3 regions of the Cupriavidus sp. DF5525 genome follow, and region 2 is predicted to be linked to each of the others. Evidence: predicted binding sites of a transcription regulator. Region 2 holds the regulator's gene; each other region holds the start of a gene.
What was found. The regulator sigma-54, encoded in region 2, starts transcription at its own class of promoters, with help from an activator protein. The targets are predictions, from matches to a motif close to TGGCANGNAANCTGCTTT.
Positions count from the first base shown of each region.

Region 1: ABNX08_RS32645 (ethanolamine ammonia-lyase subunit EutB) is a predicted target of sigma-54. The motif match lies at 4,227-4,244, and genes of this name have one in related genera.
Region 3: ABNX08_RS11815 (PQQ-dependent methanol/ethanol family dehydrogenase) is a predicted target of sigma-54. The motif match lies at 2,773-2,790, and genes of this name have one in related genera.

Region 1 covers NZ_CP168266.1:2,500,148-2,507,425, reverse strand. Annotated here, with positions in the region: gene ABNX08_RS32665 (LysR family transcriptional regulator) at 1-845, shown strand, start outside; gene ABNX08_RS32660 (aminoacyl-tRNA deacylase) at 947-1,420, shown strand; gene csgH (curli-like amyloid fiber formation chaperone CsgH) at 1,530-1,844, opposite strand; gene eutC (ethanolamine ammonia-lyase subunit EutC) at 1,875-2,654, opposite strand; gene ABNX08_RS32645 (ethanolamine ammonia-lyase subunit EutB) at 2,703-4,085, opposite strand; gene ABNX08_RS32640 (AI-2E family transporter) at 4,489-5,526, shown strand; gene ABNX08_RS32635 (FCD domain-containing protein) at 5,590-6,264, opposite strand; gene ABNX08_RS32630 ((Fe-S)-binding protein) at 6,435-7,217, shown strand; gene ABNX08_RS32625 (LUD domain-containing protein) at 7,214-7,278, shown strand, end outside.
Region 2 covers NZ_CP168265.1:358,038-365,315, reverse strand. Annotated here, with positions in the region: gene ABNX08_RS01825 (monovalent cation:proton antiporter-2 (CPA2) family protein) at 1-880, opposite strand, end outside; gene ABNX08_RS01820 (KpsF/GutQ family sugar-phosphate isomerase) at 1,065-2,048, shown strand; gene lptC (LPS export ABC transporter periplasmic protein LptC) at 2,071-2,688, shown strand; gene lptA (lipopolysaccharide transport periplasmic protein LptA) at 2,803-3,456, shown strand; gene lptB (LPS export ABC transporter ATP-binding protein) at 3,513-4,313, shown strand; gene ABNX08_RS01800 (RNA polymerase factor sigma-54) at 4,482-5,960, shown strand; gene hpf (ribosome hibernation-promoting factor, HPF/YfiA family) at 6,009-6,359, shown strand; gene ptsN (PTS IIA-like nitrogen regulatory protein PtsN) at 6,787-7,242, shown strand.
Region 3 covers NZ_CP168265.1:2,532,850-2,540,127, reverse strand. Annotated here, with positions in the region: gene ABNX08_RS11830 (PQQ-dependent catabolism-associated beta-propeller protein) at 1-602, shown strand, start outside; gene ABNX08_RS11825 (ABC transporter substrate-binding protein) at 637-1,800, shown strand; gene ABNX08_RS11820 (ABC transporter permease) at 1,825-2,637, shown strand; gene ABNX08_RS11815 (PQQ-dependent methanol/ethanol family dehydrogenase) at 2,845-4,587, shown strand; gene ABNX08_RS11810 (c-type cytochrome) at 4,678-5,004, shown strand; gene ABNX08_RS11805 (TonB-dependent siderophore receptor) at 5,188-7,278, opposite strand, start outside.

The DNA.
Region 1 (7,278 bases), on a different replicon from region 2:
ATGTCAGCTACCGGCTGAAGGCGCTCGAAGAAGAGCTTGGCGTGCAGCTGCTGCGGCGGACCACCCGCCATGTCGAGCCGACCCCGATCGGCGCCGGGCTGTACGAGCACGGCCGCAATATCCTGGGTGAAGTGGCGGCGGCCAATGCGCTGATCAGCAATATGGGCAAGAGCCTGCAGGGCCATGTGAGGCTCTCGGTGCCCACAGGGCTGGGGCATACGCTGCTGTCGCCGCTGCTGGTGCTGTTCAAGCAGCGCTATCCCGACATCACGCTTGACGTCATGTTCGACAACCGCGTGCACAACCTGGTGTCCGAGGATGTAGACGTGGCGCTGCGCATTATCTCCACACCGCCCGATTCGGTGATCGCCACGGAAATTGGCGAAGTCGACTGGATCGTGTGCGCGTCGCCGGGGTATCTCGCCGCGCATCCCGCGCCGAAGGCACTCACCGGGCTGCAAGGACATGCGATCGTCTGCGCGTCGCCGGAGGGCCAGAAGCTCAAGGCATCGGGCACGCGGCTGGATGGCGATGAAGGCCATGACGCGAAAGAAGCCCGCGAGCAGGTAGTGCTCGAACCGACGCTCACCTCGGAAAACTTTGCCTTCCTGAAGGAATCGGTGCTGGCAGACCTGGGGATCGGCATTCTCCCGATCTATGCGATCGGCGCCGAACTGGAAAGTGGCGCACTGGTGTCGCTGCTGTCCGACTACCGCATCAGCGTGTTCGGCAGCCGGCTCTATATGCTGACCATGCCCAACCGCTACCAGACGCTGGCCACGCGCTACCTGCTCAACTTCCTCAAGACCGAGCTGCAGGCGGTGTGGCCGCGGCTGCACCGGTAGCCAGGGCGTTGCCGTGTCGCCACGTTGGGCGTGCTGACAGGCACTATATTAAGAGCACAAGGATAATCGTAGACGCATCCGACTGAATCTGAGGAGCTACCATGGCCCTGGCTAGCACGCTCGCAAACTGCCTGAGCAGCAAGAATACCCAGTACGACATCATTCGCCATCCCTACACCCTCAGCAGCATGGCCACTGCCGAGGCTGCGCACGTTCCCGGAGACCGACTGGCCAAGACGCTGTTGCTCGAGGATGACCGCGGCTATGTCGCCGCCGTGATCCCGTCGAGCCACCACCTGCAGATGGCCGCCATCTGCGAACAGACCGGACGCAACCTGGTACTGGCACACGAGGACGAGATCCGCGAGATCTTCAAGGACTGCGACCTCGGCGCGATCCCGCCGGTGGCAATGGCCTACGGCATGCAGACCTATGTGGACGACAGCCTGATGAAGCAGCCCGAAGTCTATTTCGAGGGCGGCGACCACCAGGAACTGGTCCACATGAGCGGGGAGCAATTCTCGCAGCTGATGTCGGATGCCAGTCACGGGCAGTTCTCGCGCCGCATGATGTAGCGATAGCGGCGCACTGTCGCCACGGACCACTGTCCGCGTGCGGCACGCGGCCACCATGGCGGGCTGAGCGCCCGCGTGGTGGCCGTTTTTCATTCTGCCGACAGGCTTGCTATTTGCGCCCGCTGCAGTCGAGCTTGTACCGGCCCAGCACGGCCATGCCCTGCCGCAGCACCAGTCCGACTTCACACTCGCTGCCGGGCGGTTGCGAGACCGTCAGCGACGACACGCGCGTGGGCTGCCCGGGCACCACGTGCAGCGTGCCGGCCTGCGCCAGCGATGACGCCGCATTGCCGCTGCGCGCGCGCAGCTTGAGCTCGTACTGCAGGTCCGCCTCCTGCGCCGAAGCGACATAAGGCACGACCTGCGCCATGCCGTTGGCCGACTGGATATCCAGCCATACCTGCAAATTCATGTCGGCTTGCATGGTTGCTCCCTTGGCAGAGGCGTTGCCCCGTCAGCGGTCCGGCAGCGCCGGCGCGCTGTCGTCCTTCAGATCCACGCCCGAACGCCCCAGCGCCGCCGCGCCGCGCAGCAGGAAGGCGAGCCGGTCGGCCGCCTGCGCGTACGCGAGGCCTTCCGGCCGCACATTGGAAATGCAGTTGCGCTCGGCATCGGTGCGGCCCACGCGCGGCGCATAGGTCAGGTAGATGCCGAGACTGTCCGGCGAACTCAGCCCCGGCCGTTCGCCGATCAGCATCACCACCTGGCGCGCGCCGAGCAATTCGCCGATCTCGTCGCCCAGTGCCACGCGCGACTGCTCGGCAACCACCACCGGTCCGATGCGCCACGAAGGCGGCAGGCGCTGGCGCGTGGCGTCGAGCAGCGGCAGCGCGTGTGTCTGCGTGGCAAGTGCGGAGAGGCCGTCGGCGATGACGAAGACTACGTCAGGGGCTTCGGCCGCCTGCAACGCGGCCAGCCTGTCGCGGCTGGCATCGTCAAGGCGCCGGCCCAGGTCCGGGCGCCGCAGGTAGTGCGTGCGGTCCGGCGCCGCGCTGTGCACGGCGACATGCTGCAGCCTGGTGGTGTCCAGCGCCGCGGTGACCGCGCCCACGTCCAGCGGCAGGTGCACCGCATCGCGCGCCTGCGCATGCGCCAGGCCGAAGGCCAGCACGGCATCGGTGGTCTGGCTGTGGCCGGTGCGGCCCAGCGCGACGCGCGCGCGCGTGAACTGGCGCAGGCGCTGCCATGGGTCGGTATCCGAGGTGGCGGTGGTGGCGGGCGTGTGCCCGGACATGGCGTCGCGGGAAGGAGGATGGCGTTTGGCCGGCATGGCGCTGGATATTCAGAGACTGTGCGCCATCTGCAGCAGCGGCTGGCGGGCGGCGGGCTCGAGCAGCCGGCCGCTGGCATCGGCAATGCCCATGCGCTGCAGCCACACCTCGAACTCCGGTGCGGGGCGCAGCCCCAGCACCTCGCGCAGGTACAGCGCATCGTGGAACGAGGTGCTCTGGTAGTTCAGCATGATGTCGTCCGCACCTGGCACCCCCATGATGAAGTTGATGCCGGCCACGCCGAACAGCGTCAGCAGCGTATCCATATCGTCCTGGTCGGCCTCGGCATGGTTGGTGTAGCAGACGTCGCAGCCCATCGGCACGCCCATCAGCTTGCCGCAGAAGTGGTCCTCCAGTCCGGCGCGGATGATCTGCTTGCCGTCGTACAGGTACTCAGGCCCGATAAAGCCGACCACCGTATTGACCAGCAGCGGCGAGAACGCGCGCGCCACCGCGTAGGCGCGCGCCTCCATGGTCTGCTGGTCGACGCCATGGTGCGCGTTGGCCGACAGGGCGCTGCCCTGGCCGGTTTCGAAGTACATCAGGTTGTCGCCCACGGTGCCACGCGCCAGCGCCTGCGCGGCATCGTGCGCCTGCGCCAGCAGCGACAGGCTGATGCCGAAGGCCGCATTGGCACGCTCGCTGCCGGCCACCGACTGGAACACCAGGTCCACCGGCGCGCCCTGGTCCAGCGCGCGCAGCGTGTTGGTGACATGGGTCAGCACGCAGGACTGCGTGGGGATGTCATAGCGGCTGCGCAGCTCGTCGATCATGCGCAGCAGCGAGACGATGGCGCCGAGGTTGTCCGAGGCCGGATTGACGCCGATGGTGGCATCGCCGCAGCCATACAGCAGCCCGTCGATGATCGACGCGGCGATGCCCTTGGGATCGTCGGTCGGGTGGTTGGGCTGCAGCCGCACCGACAATCGGCCAGGCAACCCGACGGTGCTGCGAAAGCGCGTCACCACCTGGCACTTGCGCGCCACCGCCACCAGGTCCTGGTTGCGCATCAGCTTGCTGACCGCCGCGGCCATCTCCGGGGTGATGCCCGGCGCCACGCGCGCCAGCGTTGCGCTGTCGGTCTCGTGCAGCAGCAGCCAGTTGCGCAGGTCGCCCACGGTGCTGGCGCCGATCGCCGCAAAGGCCGTGGCATCGTGGCGGTCCATGATCAGCCGCGTGATCTCGTCGTCCTCGTACGGCACCAGCGCCTCATTGAGGAACTGCGCGAGCGGCACCTCGGCCAGCGCCAAGCGGGCGGCCATCCGCTCCTGTTCGCTCTCGGCGGCGATGCCGGCCAGCGCGTCGCCGGAACGCGCCGGGCTGGCCTTGGCCAGCAGCGTGCGCAGGTCGGCAAAGACATGGCGATGGGTGCCGATGGTGTGGGTGTAGGCCATGCGTCGGGTTCCGTGCTGGGACTGCGACTTGAAGGGCTTGGTGGGGCCGGGCCTTGCGGGTGCCGGTCTTCCAAATATAGTCACTCTTTGCGCACGTGGCCCGCTTGGGGTCGGCGGCGCGCCGGTGGCGACGCTTGACGGTCAGCAAATCCCGTGCCTGTGGCGCAAGACAGACGGCGTCGAGCGAACAGCGGTCGCATTTCTATGCTATGTCGTGCAGCGGGCATCGCTGATGTTGCTTCTGTTCGAAGCACTTCAATGATGGCCACTTCCAGCGATAAGCTCCCCACCGGCAATGGAGCGCCTGACAGCCCTCATAATAAGCGTCGGGTTCAACCATAGCCCGCCAGCCATAACCGCCACACGCGGCGAAGCGACTTAAACACCCAGCCGGAGACCTTAAATGAAAGACCCCGACCCGCCCACCGTCCCGCGCCTGCTGCCAGCCGCGTGGTACAGCGTCGGCGCCGTCGCCTACCTGCTGACCGCCCTGGCGCTCTGGACCGTGCTCCAGGCCAACCTGGTGGCCGCGCTGCTCTCCGGCCTGCTGCTGTATTCGTTGGTCGACGTCCTCGCACCGCGGCTGATGCGGTTGCACCAGCGGCACGACGCGCTCGCGGTGTTGATATTGTCGGCGTTGATCCTGCTCGGGCTGTCGCTGGCGGGCTGGCTCCTGGTGCGCTTTGTCAGCGGTGAGGGCAATACGCTGGACGGGCTGCTGAACCATGTGGCGGATATCATCGACCAGTCGCGCGGTCGCTTGCCGCCCTGGGTGAGCGATGCGCTGCCCAATGGCGTGGACGAGCTGGCCAACACGCTGATCGAGACGCTGCGTGCGCATGCCGCCATGGCCCAGAAGCTCGGGGCCGAGGTACTGCGCACCTTGGTGCATATCCTGATCGGACTGGTGATCGGTGCAATGGTGGCGCTGTACCGAGCGGTGGCGCGTCCCAACCGCCGGCCGCTGGCGACGGCGCTGGTGGCGCGGGCACGTACGCTGCAGCAGGCGTTCTCTCAGTTTATCTTTGCGCAGATCCAGATCTCGACGATCAACACGGTGCTGACCTCGATCTACCTGCTGCTGGTGCTGCCGCTGTTTGACGTGCACCTGCCGCTGACGAAGACGCTGGTGGTGATCACCTTTATTGCCGGCCTGCTGCCGGTGCTGGGGAACCTGATCTCGAATACCGCCATCGTGGTGGCGTCGCTGTCGGTGTCGCTGCCGATCGCGGTGGGATCGCTGGTGTTCCTGGTGGTGATCCACAAGCTGGAGTACTTCCTGAACGCGCGCATCATCGGCGCGCGCATCCAGGCGGCAGCGTGGGAGCTGTTGATAGTGATGCTGCTGATGGAGACGCTGTTCGGCATCCCGGGCGTGATTGCCGGGCCGATTTTCTATGCCTACCTGAAGCGGGAACTGGCGGGCGCCGGATTGGTGTAAATGCCGCGCCCGGCACTCCAGGCTCGTGGTTGGACCACTATCGGCTCGGAACTCTCTGGCGACCTAGGCGCCGTCGTCCTGCTCGACCCGGCTGCGTACGAAATCGATGTGCGTCTGCATCGCCGTGCGCGCCTCTTCCGGCCGGCGCGCGCAGATGGCGTCGCACAGGGTGCGGTGCTGCAATAGCAGCAGGTCCGAAGCGCTGTCGTCCTGTTCGCGCAGGCCGGTGCCGTTGATGGTGATGTGTTCGCGCAGCATGCCGATCACGCTGGTATGCAGGTGCAGGAACATGGTGTTGTGCGACGCCAGCGCGATGGCGTCGTGCAGGCGGGCGTCGGCATTGGCTTCGGCCTCTTTGTGGTCGGCGGCGCGCGCGCGTTCGAGCTCGGCCATCAGCGCGCGGATGCGCTTGACGTCGGCCGCGTCGGCGCGCAGCGCGGCGAAGTAGGCGGTGGCACCTTCCAGCACCCGGCGGAATTCCAGGATGTCATCGCGCAGCGCAGGGTGGTCGGCCACCAGTTGCCCCCAGGGCGAGGCAATCCCGGCACGCAGCTGGTCGGTGGCGTAGACGCCGGCGCCGCGCCGGCTCTGCAGCAGGCCCCGCGCGGCCAGGCGCTGGATGGCCTCGCGCACGGTGTTGCGGGCCACGTCGTATTGCCCGGCGAGCACGCGCTCCGCCGGCAGCCGCGTGCCGGGCGGCCAGGTGCCATCAAGCAGCGCGGTTTCCATCTGGCGCATGACCGACTCCACGCGCCCGCGCGTTGCGCCGTGCCTCTGTGCCGCTGCCGTCATGCCGTCGCCCCTCGCTCCCGTGCCTTCCCGCGGACTGGTCCAACCAATTTGAACTGCCGCCCGGAAGCGGGAATTATGCGCCGAAACGTGCGACCCCAGCACGTCCGGAGCGAGACATGAAGGATCGTCAGTACCCCACCGGCCCTGCGCCCACGCAGTGCTACCTGTTTGCCACTTGCCTGGTCGACCTGTTCGTCCCCCAGGCCGGGCTCGACGCCGTGCGGCTGCTCGAGCGCGAAGGCCTCACCGTTCACTTCCCGCGCGCGCAGAGTTGTTGCGGCCAGCCGGCCTACAGCAGCGGTAATCCCGAGGCGGCCCGTGCCGTGGCGCGCGCGCAGCTCGACCTGTTCAGCCAGCCATGGCCGGTGATCGTGCCGTCCGGCTCGTGCGCGGGGATGATGCGGCACCACTGGCCGCAACTGTTCGCCGATGATCCGGTGGCCGGGCCCAAGGCGCGCGCGCTGGCCGAGCGCATCTACGAGCTCAGCGAGTTCCTGCTGCACGTGCTGAAGGTGGACTTCGGCGACGCACTGCCCGCGGGCCAGGCGCAGGAGCGCATTGTGCTGCATACCTCGTGCGGCGCCCGTCGAGAAATGGGTACGCGCGGGCACGGCGTGGCGTTGGTCGATGCACTGCCGGGCGTGACGCGCGTGGAGCATGAACGCGAGTCGGAGTGCTGCGGCTTTGGCGGCACTTTCTCGCTCAAGCACGCCGATATCTCCGGCGCCATGGTGCGCGACAAGGTCGCCTCCGCCTGCGCCACCGGCTGCGATTGGCTGGTGTCGGCGGACTGCGGCTGCCTGCTCAATATCGGCCACACCGCGGCGCATGACGGCGCGCCGCTGCAGGTGGAACACCTGGCGAGCTTCCTGTGGCGCCGTACCGGAGGTGAAGCATGAACCCGCTCAGTGCCCGCGAGCGCATGCTCGGCCGGCTGCGCGCCGCCGCGCCCGCCCCGTC
Region 2 (7,278 bases):
GGTCGAGCACCACGCGGATATTGAGCAGCATGCCGATGGTGACGAAGAACAGGCCCAGCAGCACGTCGCGGAACGGCTTGATGTCTTCTTCCACCTGGTGGCGGTACGGCGTCTCGGAGATCAGCATGCCGGCCATGAACGCGCCCAGCGCCATCGACAGCCCGAGCCGCTCGGTCAGCGCCGCCATGCCCAGCGTGACCAGCAGCAGGTTCAGCATGAACAGTTCCTGCGAGCGGCGCGCTGCCACCACATGGAACCACCGGCTCATCAGGCGCTGGCCGAGGAAGAAGATCACGCTCAGTGCGACCACGATCTTGACCGTGGCCAGGGCCAGGGCCTTCACCAGGTCGCCCGGGTCCTGCGACAGCGCCGGGATCACGATCAGCAGCGGCACCACGGCCAGGTCCTGGAACAGCAGGATGCTGATGATGTTGCGGCCGTGCTCGCTTTCCAGCTCCATGCGCTCGGACAGCATCTTGGACACGATCGCCGTGGAGGACATCGCCAGCGCCCCGCCCAGCGCCACCGAGGCCTGCCACGACAGCGCAAACAGCCAGTTGAAGGCCCAGCTCGCCGCCACCACCGCCAGCATCGACAGCACCACCTGCGAGCCGCCCAGCCCGAACACCAGGCGCTTCATCGAGCGCAGCTTGCTCAGGCTGAACTCCAGGCCGATCGAGAACATCAGGAAGACCACGCCGAATTCGGCCAGGTACTTGGTCTGCGCGGTGTCGCTGGCCAGTCCGAGCGCATGCGGGCCAATCAGGATGCCCACGGCGAGGTAGCCGAGCATTGGCGGCAACTGCAGCATACGGAAAGCGACCACGCCGAATACGGCAGCGGCCAGCAGCACCAGGGTCAGTTCCAGCGGAGAATGCATCAGGCGTGTTTCAGGCGGTCGGGCGGTCAGGCAGTCAGGCGATAGGGAAGCCAGGCTAGCGGGGTGACCGGCCAGGCACGCGTCCGACCCGGCACGGGCACCCTGCCGGGGCAACACGGCAAGCGCGGCGGGGCGCCCGGAGGCGACCAAGGCGCCGTCGCATTCGTTGGTATACTTCGTCGCCATGATAGCCAATTTCGATGCGGATCGAGCACTCCGGCTCGCGCGCAATACCCTCCAGACCGAAGCCGATGCGGTTTCCGCACTTTCGGGCCGCCTGACCCTTGACTTTGCCCACGCGGTGCAGCTGATCCTGCAATGCAACGGGCGCGTAGTGGTCTCCGGCATCGGCAAGTCCGGTCATATCGGGCGCAAGGTGGCGGCCACGCTGGCCTCCACCGGCACTCCCGCGTTCTTCGTGCACCCGGCCGAGGCCAGCCATGGCGACCTGGGCATGGTCACGCGCGACGACGTGCTGATCGCCTTTTCCAATTCCGGCGAGACCGGCGAGCTGCTGTCGATCATCCCGATCGTCAAGCGCATCGGCGCCCGGCTGATCTCGGTCACCGGCAACCCCGAGTCCAACCTGGCCAAGCTGGCCGATGTGCACTTGGACGCCGCCGTGGAAAAGGAAGCCTGCCCGCTGAACCTGGCGCCAACGGCAAGCACCACCGCGGCGCTGGCGCTCGGCGACGCGCTGGCAGTGGCGGTGCTGGACGCGCGCGGCTTCGGCGAGGAAGACTTCGCCCGCTCGCACCCGGGCGGCGCGCTGGGGCGCAAGCTGCTGACGCACGTGCGCGACGTGATGCGCACCGGCAACGCCGTGCCCGAGGTACGCGAGAACACCCCGCTGGCGCAGGCACTGATGGAAATTACCCGCAAGGGCATGGCCATGACCGCGGTGGTTGACCCCGACGGCCACGCCATCGGGGTCTTCACCGACGGCGACCTGCGCCGCCTGCTGGAAACCCCGCGCGACTGGAAGACCGTGCCCATCGGCGAGGTCATGCACCGCAACCCGCACGTGGTCAACGAGAACCAGCTCGCCGTGGAAGCGGTACAGGTGATGGAAGCCAACCGCATCAACCAGCTGCTGGTGGTGGACGACGACGGCCGCCTCACCGGCGCGCTCCATATCCACGACCTGACCCGCGCCAAGGTCATCTGAACGGGGCGCAAGCAAGGACACCATGCAGGCACTACTCGCCTCCCTCAGCGGCATCGTGATGCGGCTGCTGCCGCTGCTGCTGATGGCCTTCGTGGCGGGCAGCACGTTCTGGCTGGTCCAGATCAACTCGCCCAAGGAAGACCAGGCCGCGCAGACCACCAAGAAACACGAGCCGGACTACTTCATCGACCGCTTCTCGGCCACCGAGCTGGCACCGGACGGCAGCACCAAGATCCGCTTCACCGGCGATCGCATGGTCCATTTCGAGGACGACCAGACCTACGAGGTGACCCGTCCCGCGATGCGCGCCTACCAGCCCGACCGCCCGCCCGTCACCGCGCGCGCCGACATCGGCCGCATGAACGCCGAAGGCTCGGTGATCGACCTGTACGGCAACGGCTTCATCCTGCGCCAGCAGGGGCCCGACGCGTCCAAGGACCCGCAGTTGACCGCGGCGTCGAGCTACTTCCAGCTGCTGCTCAACGACGACATCGTCAAGACCGACAAGGCGGTCAAGCTCACGCGCGGCCCCTCGGTGATGACAGCCAACGGCCTGATCTTCAACAACGTCACCCGCGAAGTACAATTGCTCGGCAATGTACGCGGCACCATCATCACCGGACCGTCGCCGGGCCGGTGATGATCCCGGCACGGGGCCCCGTTGGCAGCAAGGCTGCAACGAACCCCGCCCGCCCCAGGCACCACCAACACGTACCAAAACGTACCAAGACGCCCTCCAGCGACCCCTGCCAACATGACTGCTTTCCTGACGACATCGTCCCGTCGACGCACCGCCCCTGCCCTGCTGGCTTCGGCAGTGGCCTTCGGCCTGCTGCTGGCCCAGCCCGCCCTTGCCGAGCGCGCGGACCGCGACAAGCCGATGGTGCTGGAGGCCGACAACGCCAGCTACGACGACGTCAAGCAGATCTATACGCTCACCGGCAACGTGGTGCTGACCAAGGGCACCATGATCCTGAAGTCGGACGCGGCCGAGCTGCGCACCGACCCGGAGGGTTATCAGTTCGCCGTGGCCACCGCCAAGCCGGGCAAGCAGGCGTATATCCGGCAGAAGCGCGAGGGTGTCGATGAATATATCGACGGCTGGGGCGACCGCATCGAATACGACGGCAAGCAGGAACTGTCCAAGCTGATCGGCAATGCCCGCATGGCCCGCCTGCAGGGTGCCAAGATGGTCGACGAGATCCGCGGCGCGGTGCTGACCTACGACAGCCGCAAGGAGTTCTACACGGCTGCCGGTAGCGGCGGCGAGGGCTCGCCCGCCAATCCTTCCGGCCGCGTGCGCGCAGTGCTGTCGCCGCGCCAGGACCAGGGCGCCCAAGGCGCGCCCGGTGCCGGCGGCTCGCCGCTGAACCTGAAGTCCGCGCCCGCGCCGACCAACAAACCCTGACGCCGGCGCCGCATACGACATCCCCTGCGCCGCCGCCTGAATGAATGCCTGAGCCAATGACCGATACCGCAACGATTGCCGAAAAGCCTTTCGTCGAAGCCTCCACCGTCCTAGCCGGGGGCAGCACGCTGGTCGTGCGCCACCTGAGGAAGCGCTATGGCACGCGCACGGTGGTCAAGGATGTCTCGCTGGACGTGAAGAGCGGCGAGGTGGTCGGGCTGCTCGGCCCCAACGGCGCGGGCAAGACCACCTCCTTCTACATGATCGTCGGCCTGGTGGCGCTGGACGAGGGCGATATCGTGCTCGACGGCGACCATATCAGCGGCCTGCCGATCCACGAGCGCGCACGCATGGGGCTGTCCTACCTGCCGCAGGAGGCCTCGGTCTTCCGCAAGCTCAACGTCGAGGAGAACATCCGCGCCGTGCTGGAGCTGCAGGTGGAAAACGGCAAGCCGCTGGGCAAGGCCGAGATCGACCGCCGCCTCGATTCGCTGCTCGACGACCTGCAGATCGCGCACCTGCGCAACAACCCGGCGCTGTCGCTGTCGGGTGGCGAGCGCCGCCGCGTGGAGATCGCGCGCGCACTGGCCTCGTCGCCGCGCTTCATCCTGCTGGACGAGCCCTTCGCCGGCGTGGATCCGATCGCGGTGGGCGAGATCCAGCGCATCGTCAGCTTCCTGAAGGCGCGCAATATCGGCGTGCTGATTACCGATCACAACGTGCGCGAAACGCTCGGCATCTGCGACCACGCCTACATCATCAGCGAAGGCACGGTGCTGGCCGCGGGCGAGCCCGAAGAGATCATCGCCAACGAATCGGTGCGGCGCGTCTACCTGGGCGAGAACTTCCGCATGTGATGTACCGGCCTGCTGAAAGTGGTCAGAAGCGTTGTCTCGAGCGCTACCACACACGGCAGGTTTTGTTCAGGCAGCGCGTGGGATACCCCACAGCGTGCGGCGATCAGAGCGCATCAGCGATAGCAATTTCCGTTCCAACAACGGAAAGATGCGCATAAAATAGGTCGCATGAAACCGTCGCTACAGCTCCGCCTCTCCCAGCACCTGGCACTCACGCCGCAACTGCAGCAGTCGATCCGGCTGCTGCAGCTTTCAACGCTGGAACTGCAGCAGGAAGTCGAACAGGCGCTGACGGAAAACCCCCTGCTCGAACGTGAGAACGACTGGATCGAAAGCCCGCTGCGCGTGGCCGCCGACGGCTCGGTCAACCTGCAGAGCGCGCCCGCACCCGCGCCGGCCGAGCCGCAAGGAAACGGTGACGCGCGCACCGACGCCGCGGGCGACGATGACAGCTACGGCGACAGCAGCAGCGGCGACGACTATGGCAGCGACTGGAGCCTTGACGACTTCGCCCGCCGGCCGCAAGGCGACGATGACGAAAAGACGCCGATGCAGCTGCGCGACGCCGAGCCGACGCTGCGCGAATACCTGATGGAGCAGCTCGCGCCGCTGAAGATCTCGACGCGCGACAAGGGCCTGGCGATCTTCCTGATCGAATCGCTGGACGACGACGGCTACCTGAGCGCGTCGCTCGAGGAAATCTGCACCGAGCTGCCGGAAGAACTCGAATTCGAGATCGAGGAAGTCCACGCGATCCTGACGCTGCTGCAGAGCTTCGATCCGCCCGGCGTGGGCGCGCGCAATGCCGCCGAGTGCCTCGCGCTGCAATTGCGGCGCCTGAAGCACCCGCAGCGCGACCTGGCGCTGGTCATCGTCACCAACCACCTGGAACTGCTGGCAGTGCGCGACTACACGCGGCTGAAGAAGGCGCTGCAGGTGGACGAAGCGGCGCTGAAGGCGGCGCATGAACTGATCCGCTCGCTCGCGCCCTATCCCGGCCATGCCTACAGCCGCCCGGAAGCCGATTTCGTGGTGCCCGATGTATTCGTGCGCAAGAGCGGCGGCGGCTGGACCGCGCAACTCAACCCGGATGTGATGCCGCGGCTGCGCATCAACGATATGTACGCGCAGATCCTGCGCGGCGCCAAGGGCGAGTCGGGCACGGCCGGCCTGCAGCAGAAGCTGCAGGAAGCGCGGTGGCTGATCAAGAACATCCAGCAACGGTTCGACACCATCCTGCGTGTCTCACAGGCCATTGTCGAGCGTCAAAAGAACTTTTTCACCCACGGCGAAATCGCCATGCGCCCCTTGGTTTTGAGGGAGATTGCCGATACACTGGGTTTACACGAGTCAACCATCTCCCGGGTGACGACCAATAAATACATGGCAACGCCGATGGGTACTTTCGAATTGAAGTACTTCTTCGGCAGCCACGTGTCCACCGAAACCGGTGGCGCGGCTTCATCAACGGCCATCCGCGCCTTGATCAAGCAACTGATAGGAGCCGAAGACCCGAGGAATCCCCTTTCCGACAGTCGCATTGCCGAACTGCTGGGCGAACAAGGCTTCGTTGTCGCACGCCGCACCGTTGCCAAGTATCGCGAAGCCCTGAAAATCCCCGCAGTCAATCTCCGCAAGTCTTTGTAGCCGAGCCCACCGCCTGCCTGGTGAGGCTCTTTCAGAAGGAGAAGCGCTATGAACTTCAAGATCAGTGGACACCACCTTGACATCACGCCGGCATTGCGTGAGTACGTGGAAACGAAGCTGGAGCGAATCGTCAGGCATTTCGATCAAGTCATTGGCGTTAGCGTGCTGCTCTCTGTCGATAATCACAAAGAAAAGGACCGGCGCCAGTACGCGGAAATCAATCTACATCTCAGGGGCAAGGACATCTTTGTTGAAGCGCATCACGAAGACCTGTATGCGGCAATCGACGCGCTCGTCGACAAGCTCGACCGTCAGGTGATCCGCTACAAGGACCGCGTGCAAAGCCACGACCGCGAGGCGGTCAAATATCAGATGGCCGCAGCGCAAATGCAGCAATGACCGTGCCCGGCGGCTCCCAGCGAGCCGTCGAATCCGAGACTAGACAGGCAAGCCGCGCTCAAACGCGGCTTTTTTGCGCCCTGGCGCCAGAAAATGAGCATAAAGCGCCCTGGCTGTGGCGGCGGTGCAAACTAGTACCACCCGATTGGGCGAGGGTGTTCGCAACGACGGCGGCAAGGTGTATGCTGCGCCATACATGGCAGGCGGGCATTTTTTGCATCCAACCCGGTGCGTGACCTTGTGTCGTTTTGCACCCGAATCCGGCGCTGCGCTGCACAATGGGGAGGAAGCCGCTGCTCTATAATGGCCGGACGCCCGCGGGCGGCTGACGGCCCGGCGTCGAGTGACTTTGCAGCCGCCCGCAGCAGCCCACTGCCCGGCCGGAACGGCTGATCCGCCCCGCTAACTGAAATCCTGCGCATCGCCCATGAATCGTTTGGCCAAATTGCTGCCACCCGGCAACATCAACCTCGATGTAAGCGTCACCAGCAAGAAGCGTGTGTTCGAGCAGGCCGGGCTCCTCTTCGAGAACAACCATGGCGTGGCGCGCGCTACTGTGACGGACAACCTGTTCGCGCGCGAATCGCTGGGCTCCACCGGCCTGGGCGCCGGCGTGGCGATCCCGCATGGCCGCATCAAGGGCCTGAAGCAGCCGCTGGCCGCCTTCATGCGGCTGGCCGAGCCGATCCCGTTCGAGTCGCCGGACGGCAAGCCGGTGTCGCTGCTGATCTTCCTGCTGGTGCCCGAGCAGGCCACGCAGCAGCACCTGGAAATCCTTTCTGAAATCGCGCAACTGCTGTCGGACCGGGACATGCGCGAAGGGCTGGCAACCCTGCCCACGCCCGATGCCGTGCACCAGTTGCTGATTGCATGGCACCCCTGATCCACTGATCCCCAGAGCGGGCCGGCACCAGACCGG
Region 3 (7,278 bases), 2.2 Mb from region 2:
ATACCGCCTCGGGCAAGCGCGTGTTCGCGGTCAAGGTGGGCGAGGAGCCGGAAGGCGTCAAGGTCAGTGCTGACGGCCGGCACGTGTACGTGACCTCGGAGGTCGCCAACCTGGTCCATGTGATCGACGTGGCAGCGCGCAAGGTGATCCGGAACATCCAGGTCGGCAACCGGCCGCGCCGGCTGCTGCTGGTGCGCGACGGCAAGGAGCTGTGGGTGTCCAACGAGCTGTCTGCCAGCGTCAGCGTGATCCGTACCGATACGCTGGAGGTTGCCCAGACCATCGCGTTCGCGCCGCGAGGCTTCCGCGCGGAGGACGTGACCCCGGTGGGCATGGCGGCCAGCCGCGACGGTACGCGCGCGTATATCGGGCTGGGACGCGCCAATCATGTCGCGGTGGTCGAGGTGGCATCGCGCCGGGTGCTGGACTACGTGCTGGTCGGCCGGCGCGCATGGGGGCTGGCGCTTAGCCGCGACAACGCCCGCCTCTACGTCGCCAACGGCCTGTCCGACGATGTCAGCGTGGTGGATACCGCCAGCGGCAAGGCGGTGGCCACGCTCAAGGCGGGCCGGGTGCCGCATTCGGTGGCGATCGATGACTGACCCGTCGCGCCGCGCATGCAGGGGAGGGCGGGCCATGCTTGCCACCGCCACGCTGGCCTTGCTGTCGGCCCTGGCACAGGCGGCCGAGGTGCGCGTGGCAGTGGTCTCGCTGGCCGGCGACCCCCGCCATGAAGCGCGGCGCCTCGCGCAGCGCTTGCCCGGCCAGCCGCAAGGCCGTGCGCTCGACGGCGCGCAAGTGGCGGCCGCCGAGGCGCGCTTCGCGCTGGAGGCTGCCGGCCAGTCGCTCCGGCTCGACCCGCATGAAGCGCGCAGCGAAGCCGAGATCGGGCCGACGGTCGCCGCCCTGGTGCGCCAGGGCACGCGCTTTATCCTGCTCGACCTGCCGTCCGCAGCGGTGCGGGCGGCCGCGGGCTCGGTCAGGCCGGGCGAGGCCTTGCTGTTCAACGTCTCGGCCGATGACGACGAACTGCGCGGCGCCGGCTGTTCGCCGGTGCTGCTGCACACGCTGCCCAGCCTGCGCATGCACGCCGATGCCCTGATGCAATACCTGGCCCTGCGCAAATGGCGCCGCGCCTTGCTGCTCACCGGCCCGTCCGCGGCCGACGCGGCGCAGCGCGACGCGCTGGCGAAGTCGGCGCGGCGCTTCGGCATCGCCTGGTCGGGACAGCGCACGTTCCGGCTCTCCAACGATCCGCGCGAGCGCGACCAGGCCAACCTCAACCTGCTGACCACCGGCGTGGACTACGACGTGGTGGTGGTGGCCGACGCCGACGGCGAGTTCGCCCGCAGCGTGCCCTACGCCACGCAACTGCCGCGCCCGGTAGTCGGCGCCAGCGGCCTCGGCGCGCAGGCGTGGCACTGGGCCTGGGAGCGAAACGGCGGGCCGCAGCTCAACCGGCGCTTCACGCGGGCAGCGGGCCGTCCGATGACGGGCTACGACTGGGCTGCATGGGTTGCGGTCAAGGCGATTGCAGAGAGCGTGGCGCGGCAGCCCAACGCTGGCTTTGCCGCGCAGGCGCAAGCGCTGGCCGCGGGCAATGTGGTGGTGGATGGTTTCAAGGGCCCGCCACTGTCGTTCCGGCGCTGGGACCGCCAGTTGCGCCAGCCGGTCTTGCTCGCCCACACGGACGGCGTGGTCAGCGTGGCACCGGTGGAAGGCGTGCTGCATCCAAAGAGCAATCTCGACACCCTGGGCGCCGATGAAGCCGACACGGCGTGCCGCACCCCGTCCACCTAAGGCATCCACCTAAGGCACCTCGCCATGGCCTCGATCCTGATCCATCGCTGGCGCGCGCTGCGCGCCATCTGCGGGCGCGAATTGGGCAAGTACCTGCGCCAGCCCGGGCGCCTGCTGTCGTCGCTGGTGCGCCCGCTGCTGTGGCTGCTGGTGTTCGCCGCCGGCTTCCAGAACGCGCTGGGCGTCGCCATTGCGCCGCCCTACGACATCTATATCGAATACAAGGTTTACGTGGCGCCCGGCCTGCTCGGCATGATCGCGCTGTTCAACGGCATGCAGTCGTCGCTCGCCATGGTGTACGACCGCGAGATGGGCGTGATGCGGCTGCTGCTGACCGCGCCGTTGCCGCGCGGCTGGCTGCTGGGCTGCAAGCTGGCGGCGGGCATGGTGCTGTCGCTGTTGCAGATGGCCGCGTTCCTGCTGGTGGCGATGGCCTTTGGCATCCGCTTCGAGCCGCTGAACCTGCTGGCGGCGACGGGCGCCATGGCGCTGGCCGCATTGATGCTGGGTGCGCTGGGGCTGCTGCTGTCAGTCCATGTGCGCCAGCTCGAGAACTTTGCCGGCACCATGAATTTCGTGATCTTCCCGATGTTCTTTGTCAGCTCGGCGCTGTATCCGCTGTGGAAGCTGCAGGAGTCGGGCGCGGAGGTAGTGTACCAGCTCGCCCGCTTCAACCCTTTCACGCACGCGGTCGAGGCGATCCGCTTTGCCCTGTACGGGCAGACGGCACCGGTGAGCTTGGCGGTGGTGGCGGGCTGCGCCGTGGTGTTCTTTGCGCTGGCGCTGCAGGGTTACGACCCGCAGCGCGGTATGGCGCGCCGCCGTCAGCAGGCATGAGCGGCCGATGGCGTTGCGCGGTGCTGACTTCTGGGACTGTTCAATCCTGGAGCAACTGCAACGCAGTGTTGCGCGCTGGCACGGCGACAACAACGCAACCAGGCCCCAAGGGGCCGGTTTGCGCGGGTTTGCGATTGGCACGGGAATTGCCAAATGCATGCCTGGTGTTGGCGCACCAGGGAAACCAAAACAAGAGAGGAGAAGGCAATGAGGACGTTACGAGCAGTGGTGGCAGTTGCGGCTGCCATGGCAGGTCTGGCCGCGCAGGCGGCGGTGACCGATGCCATGATCGAAAACGACGCAAAGACCCCTGGCGACGTGCTGTCGTGGGGCATGGGCCCGCAAGGCCAGCGCTATTCCACGCTGTCGCGCATCAATACGAAGAACGTCAGCCACCTGGTGCCGGCCTGGTCGTTCTCGTTCGGCGGCGAGAAGCAACGCGGGCAGGAATCGCAGCCGGTGATCCATGACGGCAAGATGTTCGTGACGGCCTCGTATTCGCGCATCTACGCGCTGGACCTGAAGACCGGCCGCAAGCTGTGGAAGTATGAACACCGGCTGCCCGAAGGCATCATGCCGTGCTGTGACGTGGTCAACCGCGGCGCGGCGCTCTACGACAACCTGGTGATCTTCGGCACGCTCGACGCGCAGCTCGTGGCGCTCGACCAGAACACCGGCAAGGTGGTGTGGAAGGAGAAGCTGGAGGACTATGCCGCCGGTTATTCCTATACGGCGGCGCCGCTGATCGCCAAGGGCATGGTGCTGACCGGCATCTCCGGCGGCGAGTTCGGCGTGGTGGGCCGGGTCGATGCGCGCGACGCAAAGACCGGGCAACTGGTCTGGTCGCGGCCGGTGGTCGAAGGCCATATGGGCTACAAGTACGACAAGGACGGCAACAAGTCCGAGAATGGCGTAACGGGAGCCCAGGGCGCGAGCTGGCCGGGCGAGACCTGGAAGACCGGCGGCGCGGCCACCTGGCTCGGCGGCACCTATGATCCGGCGACCGGGTTGGTCTACTTTGGCACCGGCAACCCGGGGCCGTGGAACAGCCATATCCGCAAGGGCGACAATCTTTACTCCGCGTCGACGGTGGCGATCGATCCGGCCACCGGCAAGATCGTCTGGCACTACCAGAACACGCCGAACGACGGCTGGGATTTTGACGGGGTCAATGAGTTCGTGACCTTCGACCTCGACGGCAAGCGCATGGGCGGCAAAGCCGACCGCAATGGCTTCTTCTACGTCAACGACGCGGCCAACGGAAAGCTGGTCAACGCCTTCCCCTTCGTCAGGAAGATCACCTGGGCCACCGGCATCGACCTGAAGACCGGCCGCCCCAATTTCATCAACGAAGGCCGCCCTGGCGACCCGGCCAACGGCGGCGACCCCAAGAAGGGCAAAACCGTGTTCGCGGCGCCGGGCTTCCTTGGTGGCAAGAACCAGCAGCCGATGGCCTACAGCCCGCAGACCGGCCTGTTCTACGTGCCCGCCAACGAATGGGGCATGGACATCTGGAACGAGCCGGTCAGCTACAAGAAGGGCGCTGCCTTCCTTGGCGCCGGCTTCACCATCCATCCGCTGAACGAGGATTACATCGGCTCGCTGCGCGCCATCAATCCCAAGACCGGCAAGATCGTATGGGAGGTCAAGAACAGCGCGCCGCTGTGGGGTGGCGCGATGACCACGGCCGGCGGGCTGGTGTTCTGGGGCACGCCGGAGGGCTACCTGAAGGCGGCCGACGCGAAGACCGGCAAGGAGCTCTGGCAGTTCCAGACCGGCAGCGGCGTGGTGGCGCCGCCGGTCACGTGGGAGGACAACGGCGAGCAGTACGTGGCCGTGGTGTCCGGCTGGGGCGGCGCCGTGCCGCTATGGGGTGGCGAGGTCGCCAAGCGGGTGAATTTCCTGGAGCAGGGCGGATCGGTGTGGGTGTTCAAGCTGCATAAGAGCTGAACGCGCTCACGGAAGCTGTCCGCGGCATGCCGGTGGTGGACGCAGGCGTGCCGCGGGCGCGGTTGCAACACGAAACAGCGGGACACAGGTATGAAGAAACAATGGATGGCGCAGGCAGCCGCGGCTGCGGTGCTGCTGCCCTTTGCTGCACCGGGCGCCACGGCGGCCGATATGCAAGCGCTGGCTGACAAGAACGGCTGCTTTTCCTGCCATGGCATGCAGTCGAAGCTGGTGGGACCGGGATTTGCCGAGGTGGCGGCAAAGTACAAGGGCGATGGGCAGGCGGCCGAACGGCTGGCCAGGAAGATCCGCGAAGGCGGCAAGGGCGTGTGGGGCCGGATTCCGATGCCGCCGCACGGCAGTCTTGGCGAGGACGATGCGAAGAAGCTGGCGGAGTGGGTGTTGAAGGTGGGTTAAGGAAGCAGGGTGTGGGCGATACTCCGGCCTGGCAGGCGCCAGGCCTTTTTTTGGTTCATCGCCGATTTCCGGGGAAAGCCGCCCGATCTTCAAAAACAAAAAACCGCGGGTCCGGCATCAAACCGGAACCCGCGGTTGCTCGCAAAGGCTATCTCAGCCTGCCTGCCGGCGTCAGAACATCGGTCAGAACCTGAAGTTCGCCGTCAGCATGCCAAAGCGCCCGGCCCCCAGCGCACCGTAGTGGTTGTGGGCCTTGGTGTAGTACGTCTTGTCGAACAGGTTCTGGATATTGAGCTGCAGCGACAGGTTCTTGTTGACGCGATAAGCGGCCATCAGGTCGACGCGCCAGTAGGAGGGCACGTACAGCGAGTTGGCCGGGTTGGCGTAGACCTTGTCAACATAGTACGCACCGCCGCCGACTGTCAGCGCCGGCAGCACCTGGTAGGTGGTCCACAGGCTGAAGCTGTTCTTCGGCGTGTTGGGGAACTGGTTGCCGTTGTTGGCCGCGTTGGCTGCCTGCGGGCCGTTGTCGATCAGTTCGCTGTTCAGGTAGGTATAGCCGCCGAACACGCCCCATTTATCGGTCAGGTTGCCAGCGAAGCCCAGTTCGAAGCCCTTCACGCGCTGTTTGCCGGCGTTGACCGTGGTGTTGGCGTCGACTGCCACGCGCGCGTTGTTCTTCTCGATCTGGAAGATGGCGCCGGTCAGCGACAGGCGTCGGGCGAGCAGGTCCCACTTGGTGCCGATTTCCACCGAACGCGCGGTTTCCGGTTCCAGGTTGCGCTGCGCGGCGGTGATGTTGTCGGCACCGTCGCCGTTGGTGGAACCCGGCGGTGTCGACGAGGTGCCGTACGACACGTAGATGCTGCCGTACTCGACCGGCTTGTAGACCACGCCAGCCTGGTAGTTAAAGAAGTGTGACTTGTTGTGGATGTCCACCTGCGCCACCGCCGCCCCGGTGTTCGGGTTGGTGTAGGCGTTGGTGAATGCGCGCGTGTCATAGCTGTCGTAGCGGACGCCACCGTTGACCATCCACTGCTTGGTGATCTCCACCGTATCGAACAGATAGACGGAGCGCGTATTGGTGGTCGTGTTGGTCGTGAACGGCATCTTGGTGATGTTGCCGCGCCACGGATCGTTCGGGTTCGGGTTGGCGAGCGGCGTGCAGTCGAAGCTGGCCACCAGCGACGCGTTGCAGGTGCCTGCCGCGGCCGCGGGGTTGGCCGAGACCACGTTGTACGGCGTGTTGTTGGTATCGTCGCGGCTGAACTCGAAGCCGAACAGCAGGTTGTGCTTGAGGCTGCCGGTGTTGAACTCGGCGCTTAGGTCGGTCTGGTTGGTGAGCGTCTCGGTGGCAGAGTCGCGGTTCTTGGTGTTGCGCCAGACGAAGCCGCGCGGCACGTTGCCCCGGCTGTCGTCAGGGTTGGTGACAATGTAGTCGTTGCTCGCGCGGCCCCAGCGCGTGGTGTTGCGGAACACCAGGCCGTTGCGGAAGTCATGCTTGACCGAGGCCGTCGCAATGTCGGACTGCGTCTTCTGGAAATCGCGGGCGGTCAGGCCGTAGAAGTTGTCGCGGTTGACGTTGACCGGCTGCGATGGATTGGCTTTGGTCGACTGGCTGGCGGGGCGGGAATACGGAATGCTGTAGTCCGGCATCCCATTGCCCTGCAGGTGGTAGTACGACAGTGTGACCTGCGTGGGCGAATTCAGGCCGAAGGTCACCGACGGCGCGAAGCCCCAGGAGTTCTGATCGACTTCATTGCGGCCCGGCACGTCGGCGCTGTACCCCAGCGCGTTCAGGCGCACGGCGGTGTTGTCGTTGAGCACGTAGTTGCCGTCAGCCGTGGCGCGGAAATACGAGTCCGTGCCCACGCCGACCGAGCCTTGCACGAAATTCTCGGCGGTCGGCAGCTTCGACACGATGTTGATCATGCCGCCGGCCGAACCCTTGCCGCCAAACGCCGAGCTCGGGCCCTTGATGACTTCGATGCTCTCGATGTTGAAGGTGTCGCGGACCTGCGAGGCGGTGTCGCGCACGCCGTCGACATAGATGCTCGACATCGAATCGAAACCGCGGATGAACGGACGGTCGCCGATCGGGTTGCCGCCTTCGCCGGCGCCGAACGTGATGCCCGGCGTAGTGCGCAGCGCGTCCTGCAGCGAGTTCGAGCCGGTTTGCTGCAGCACCTGGGCCGGCACCACCGTGACGGACTTTGGCGTGTCCAGCAGCGGCGCGGTGAACTTGGGCGACTGGGCCTCGTCCACCCTGTAACC